Linked DNA regions of Caballeronia sp. LZ062. The protein of the gene in region 2 binds, or shares a complex with, the protein of the main gene of each other region. Links are inferred from orthologs where the notes say so. Each region holds a gene or a part of one and is shown on either strand. Other genes may lie near its edges. The genes, in order: metK and groL.

Region 1 (3,133 bases), 2.2 Mb from region 2 along the record:
GCGCAACCCACGCCGAGACCAGGTCGTCGCGCTCGAACGCCCAGTAGCGCACATCGCGATGCCAGCCGGTCAGGCTGCCGTACGCCGGATGCTTCGTCATTACGCAGTTGTGATGCGCGCGCGATAGATACGGCGTCTCGCCGAAATAGAGTTCCATCCAGCCGCGCACTTCCGGCGAAGTCGCGAACTCCGCGAAGAGCGGATGACGCGCGTAAGCGTCGAGAAGCCGCCGCACCGTATGTCCGCCGGGCGCGTGCTTCGATTCAGGCGCGCCCGGATACTTCAGGTCCGCTTCGTATTCGACGGGCGCGGCGGCTTGCGCCAATTGCCGCTGGGCGACTTCTCGCAGCGCATCGCACCGCGCGTCGGACAGGAGTCCTTTTACGATGACGAAGCCCATTTGGCGCAGCTCCTGCACCTGATCGTTCTTCGATTTCAGCGACGTTTGTTCAGACATGTTGGTTCAGCCTCGGCGCGGCCTCGGGATCGCCTCATGTGGCCAGCGCAATACCCGAAATTGGGGCGAAATTGGGCGATGCGGCTATTGTAGTCGGCGCGAGTCGCCCGAGGCGCTTGCGGTCTGGCGCACAGAGCGCGCCATAAAGCGTCTGCTTCAATACTTCGGCAGGGAAAACGCGGACTTACGACAGTCACGCACGTCCGGTAAATTGGCCGCATCGTTTCGGTGCAACTTCGCAGTCGAGGTTGGATCGAAGCCTTGAACGCCAATTTTGAGACGACTATCGTCGAGCTTGCCACCACGCAGACGAACTTATCGCCGACATGAACCACCGAATCGCTAAGGGGCTTCGACGCGCTGCATCGCGTGCCGCGCGGCCCGCCCGGCGCGGCATGATCCGCGCGTTGCGGCATCATTCCGCCCGCACCCAGGCGCTCGCGCCGCAGACCAGCACGGCGCATCCGGCCAATGGCATCCGCTCCTGGTTTCGCGGTTTCTTCCTGAATCTGCGCGCGCGCGCCGCCTCCCGCGACGTCTCGCTGAGAACGCTGCTGCGTCGCCCGATGCAGTTGCGCGCGCCATCGCCCAAGCCGCGCGCCGCCGCGCTGACGAGCCGCCGGCCGCGTCGCACATCGGCAAGCAGCGCGGGCTGGTACGCGTTCGCGGTGCGCTAGAAAGAGACGTTCTCGCCAAAAACGGACGAAAAAAAACGGCAGGCGCAATGCCTGCCGTTTTTCTTTTGCGCTGAAGCTTACGCCACGCGCACCACCGGTTCCGTGCCAGCAGCTTCGGCCAGCAACAGCGCCTTGTCTGCCGCTTCCCACGAGAATTCCGGCTCTTCGCGGCCGAAGTGACCGTACGCCGCCGATTTTTCGTAGATCGGGCGCAGCAGGTCGAGCATCTGAATGATGCCCTTCGGACGCAGATCGAAATGTTCGAGCACGAGCTTGGTGATCTCGGCATCCGACACGCGGCCGGTGCCGAACGTGTTCACCATCACCGAAGTCGGACGCGCGACGCCGATGGCATACGACACCTGAATCAGGCACCGCGATGCCAGACCGGCCGCGACCACGTTCTTCGCGACATAACGGCCCGCGTAAGCGGCCGAGCGGTCCACCTTCGACGGGTCCTTGCCCGAGAACGCGCCGCCGCCGTGCGGCGCCGCGCCGCCGTACGTATCGACGATGATTTTGCGACCCGTCAGACCGCAATCGCCTTGCGGGCCGCCGATCACGAACCGGCCCGTCGGGTTCACCAGGAACTTGATGTCGCCCTTGATGAGTTCCTTCGGCAGCGTCGGCTTGATGACTTCCTCGATCACGGCTTCGCGCAGTTGCGGCAGCTCGATGTCCGGCGCGTGTTGCGTCGAAAGCACGACGGTGTCGATGGAGTGCGGCTTGCCGTCCACGTAGCGCACGGTGACTTGCGACTTCGCGTCCGGACGCAGCCACGGCAGACGGCCGTCACGGCGCAGATTCGCCTGACGCTCGACGAGACGGTGCGACAGGTGGATCGGCAGCGGCATGAGTTCCGGCGTTTCGTCGCACGCGTAACCGAACATGAGGCCCTGGTCGCCCGCGCCTTGATCGAGATTGTCGTCGTGCGCCTTGTTCACGCCTTGCGCGATATCCGGCGATTGCTTGTCATACGCGACGAGCACCGCGCAGCCGCGATAGTCGATGCCGTAGTCCGTGTTGTCGTAGCCGATGCGCTTGATGGTGTCGCGCGCGATCTGGATGTAATCGACGTTCGCAGTGGTCGTGATTTCGCCCGCGAGGACGACGAGACCGGTATTGCAGAGGGTTTCCGCCGCGACGCGCGAGTATTTGTCCTGAGTCAGGATGGCGTCGAGAATGGCGTCGGAGATTTGGTCGGCGACCTTGTCCGGGTGGCCTTCGGAAACGGATTCGGAGGTAAACAGGTAGTCGTTCGACACGCTTCAGACTCCAATTGAGTACGGTTGAGATTCACGTAGCCGACTTCGTTTGGAGTCTGAAGCGGCGACGCTTTAGCGGATGTCCTTTCTCCGTCCTTGACCCCGGTGCACGTGATGCACGCATCTGGCTCAGGCCGGCTTCGCCCCGCAAGTTGTCCATTAACTCGGCGAAGGTCTTATTATACCGGTTTCCCGTGTTTTTACAGAGTCGAACGCTTGTTGTCATTCGTCCCGCGCTTATCCTCCGCTGGTAGCCGCCGCCCGTATGTTCGCGGGAGCACCTCATGTTAGGGCGCATCGGCGTGTCGCTCGCCATTGGCTTTCTGAAGTTTCTCGCGATCATTCCTTACGGCATTACCGCGCGTTTCGGCGACGGCCTCGGCTGGCTGCTGTATCAGATTCCGAGCCGGCGCAAGCGCATCGTGCATACGAATCTCAAACTTTGCTTTCCCGAATGGTCGCCCGAGCGTCGCGAGGAAGTCGCGCAGATGCACTTCCGCCACGCCATTCGCAGTTATGTGGAGCGCAGCGTGCAGTGGTTCGGATCGGCGAAGAAGCTGGAAAAGCTGATCGAAGTGGACAGCGCCGTCGATCTCAGCGATCCCGATCTGCCGCCCACGCTCTTCCTCGGCCTGCACTTCGTCGGCATCGAGGCCGGGTCGATCTTTCTGAACTACTCGCTGCACCGGCAATGCGGATCGTTGTATCAGCCGTTCTCGAATCCGCAGGTCGAA
Region 2 (3,227 bases):
TCTCGACGATCTGGCGCGCACGCTGCAAGCCCGCGCGAAGAAGACGCCCGAGGTGTGGTGCGTCTTCGACAACACGACGCTCGGCCACGCGCAGCCCAACGCGCTGCATGTCATGGAGCGCCTGCACCTTCATCATCGGAAGGCGTAGCGCCTTTCCGCTTCCACTCGCTGGTCCCGAAGGAGATTCGCTGATGCACACGCCGGCACGACGCTTCGCCCGCCTGATCCGAGCCACGATGCTCGCCACGATTGTCTCGGCGGCGCTGCCCGTCCATGCGCAGGACGCATCGCCGCCACCGGCCACGCCTGCGGGCGACGGCACGTTCCTGCTGACCATCTTCCTCAAGCACGACGAGTCCAAGCCGCTGCCGAAGATCAATCAGCAGTTGAAGGAACAAGGCTACTTCAAGACGTTTCCGCCGCCGGGCGTGGAAGTGGTGTCGTGGTATGTGGTGATGGGCATCGGCCAGGTCGTGACCCTGCGCGTGCCCGCGGACAGGCTGCGAGAGGTAAATCGCGCGATCGAAACCACGGCCTGGGGCGGATATCACACGGAGTTTTACCCGACCTACGACTACAAAGCCGCCGCCCAAAAGCTGCGCGACGAGATGAACAAATAGCTTTTCGATGGGCGAAAAAAAACCTGCATCGCTGCAGGTTTTTTCTTTGGCACGGTGCAAGCCCCTTGCGAGACCCGCACCGATGTAGTCGGGCCGAAGCCGTCTTACATGTCCATGCCCATGCCGCCCATGCCGCCGGGCATGCCGCCAGGCATCGGAGCGTCTTCCTTCGGCAGTTCGGCAACGGCTGCGTCGGTCGTCAGCAGCAGGCCTGCCACCGAAGCCGCGTTTTGCAGCGCCGTGCGCGTCACCTTCGTCGGGTCGACGACACCGGCTTCCACCAGGTCACCGTACTCGCCGGTTGCCGCGTTGTAGCCGTAGTTGCCCGAACCTTGAGCAACAGCCGCCACCACGACGGAGGCTTCTTCGCCGCCGTTCGTGACGATCTGGCGCAGCGGCTCTTCCATCGCACGCAGGACGATCTTGATACCTGCGTCCTGATCGGCGTTCGCGCCCTTCAGGCCGTCGATTGCACGGCGAGCACGGATCAGCGCGACGCCGCCGCCAGCCACGATGCCTTCTTCCACCGCTGCGCGCGTTGCGTGCAGAGCGTCTTCGACACGTGCCTTCTTTTCCTTCATTTCGACTTCGGTCGCAGCGCCGACCTTGATGACTGCCACGCCGCCGGCCAGCTTGGCCACGCGCTCTTGCAGCTTTTCACGGTCGTAGTCCGACGTCGCTTCTTCGATCTGCTTGCGTACTTGCTTCACGCGAGCTTCGATGTTCACGGCTTCGCCAGCGCCGTCGATGATCGTCGTGTTTTCCTTGCCCACTTCGATGCGCTTGGCTTGACCCAGCTCTTGCAGCGTCGCCTTTTCCAGCGTCAGGCCGGTTTCTTCCGCGATGACTTGACCGCCGGTCAGGATCGCGATGTCTTCCAGCATGGCCTTGCGACGGTCGCCGAAGCCCGGAGCCTTGACAGCGACGGTCTTCAGGATGCCGCGGATGTTGTTGACGACGAGCGTTGCGAGCGCTTCGCCTTCGACGTCTTCAGCGATGATCAAGAGCGGACGGCCGGCCTTCGCGACTTGTTCCAGCACCGGCAGCAGATCGCGGATGTTGGAAACCTTCTTGTCGTGCAGCAGCACGAACGGGTTTTCCAGAACGGCGACTTGCTTGTCCGGGTTGTTGATGAAGTACGGCGACAGGTAGCCGCGGTCGAACTGCATGCCTTCCACGACGTCCAGTTCGTCTTGCAGCGACTTGCCGTCTTCGACGGTGATCACGCCTTCCTTGCCGACCTTGTCCATGGCTTCAGCGATGCGCTCGCCGATGGACGTGTCGCTGTTCGCCGAGATCGAGCCGACTTGCGCGATTTCCTTGTTCGTCGTGCAGGGCTTGCTGATCTTGCGCAGTTCTTCGATTGCTGCAGCAACGGCCTTGTCGATGCCGCGCTTCAGGTCCATCGGGTTCATGCCCGATGCGACATACTTCATGCCTTCGCGAACGATGGACTGTGCGAGCACGGTAGCGGTCGTGGTGCCGTCACCTGCGTTGTCGCTGGTCTTGGAAGCAACTTCCTTGACCATTTGCGCGCCCATGTTCTGGAGCTTGTCCTTGAGTTCGATTTCCTTCGCGACCGAGACACCGTCCTTGGTGACCGTCGGGCCGCCGAACGAACGCTCGAGCACGACATTGCGGCCCTTCGGACCCAGCGTGACCTTGACCGCGTTGGCCAGAATGTTCACGCCTTCGACCATCTTGGCGCGTGCGGAATCGCCGAAAGTGACTTCTTTAGCTGCCATATCCAGACTCCTTGATTCGATTCAGTGTGCCGGCTCGCTGCCCTTCAGGCGCGAAGTCCGGCTTACAGGAAGAATGCTTACTTGTTGACCAGAACGGCCATGATGTCTTCTTCGCGCATGACGAGCAGTTCCTGCCCGTCGACCTTGACGGTCTGGCCGGCGTATTTGCCGAAGAGCACGCGGTCGCCCACCTTCACGTCGAGGGCGTTTTGCGTGCCCTTGTCATCGCGCTTGCCCGGGCCGACGGCCAGGACTTCACCTTGATCCGGCTTTTCTGCCGCTGCTTCCGGGATCACGATGCCCGATGCGGTCTTGGTTTCCTGGTCCAGACGTTTGACGATGACGCGATCGTGCAAAGGACGAAGGTTCATACACACTCCTCTCTTGAATGAGACTGAAAACGCGGGATAGCCCGTCCTTTGGGCCGAGCCCGCCGGACGGAAATCTTGTTAGCACTCTCGTGCAGTGAGTGCCAATTATATGGACCGGATTTGACAATTTCAAGGAGGGCAGGCGGTATTGCTCGCTCATCGAGGTTCTTGGAACTTTGTTCACTCGACTCTGGACTCGTAGCGAGCATTCAATCCGTCAGCCGCGCGAGTTCCTTCAGCAGATAAGGACTTTGGGACTAGCTTGCAATTCACCCGCGAACGCGCGGCAATCGATGCCGCAGTCTTAGCGGCTTCCGCGCAAACGTCCGGGGGCACCGATCGATGGCAGGGTATACCCGGGTAACCGGTACGCGCGTCTCGCTAAACTAGCAGGCGGACGGAGGGCGCGAGGTGTGGGCCGCTATCCTTTTCACAAAAGGGTCCCGCGCTTGAGTTGGTCGCTCGGCCGATTCGGCAAGATCTATGCGAAA

The links.
Region 1: the proteins of groL (region 2) and metK are in contact, whole or in part, in a cryo-EM structure (PDB 8P4O), measured with the Escherichia coli proteins. The link is inferred for Caballeronia sp. LZ062 from one-to-one orthologs.

Annotation. Positions count from the first base shown.
Region 1 is NZ_JARTWB010000002.1:2,587,089-2,590,221, forward strand. What follows is about bases 306-3,119. They hold metK (methionine adenosyltransferase), read right to left. Parts: upstream 2,400-3,119; coding sequence 1,212-2,399; downstream 306-1,211. Other genes in these bases: P9239_RS18150 (phytanoyl-CoA dioxygenase family protein), read right to left, coding at 306-457; P9239_RS18155 (hypothetical protein), read left to right, coding at 784-1,134. Outside these bases: more of P9239_RS18150, read right to left, coding at 1-305. UniProt on the Escherichia coli protein: Catalyzes the formation of S-adenosylmethionine (AdoMet) from methionine and ATP.
Region 2 is NZ_JARTWB010000002.1:355,022-358,248, reverse strand. Bases 46-2,953 are described here. They hold groL (chaperonin GroEL), read right to left. Parts: upstream 2,366-2,953; coding sequence 725-2,365; downstream 46-724. Other genes in these bases: groES (co-chaperone GroES), read right to left, coding at 2,443-2,736; P9239_RS07720 (hypothetical protein), read left to right, coding at 192-620; P9239_RS07725 (DUF72 domain-containing protein), read left to right, coding at 46-148. Also shown: more of P9239_RS07725, read left to right, coding at 1-45.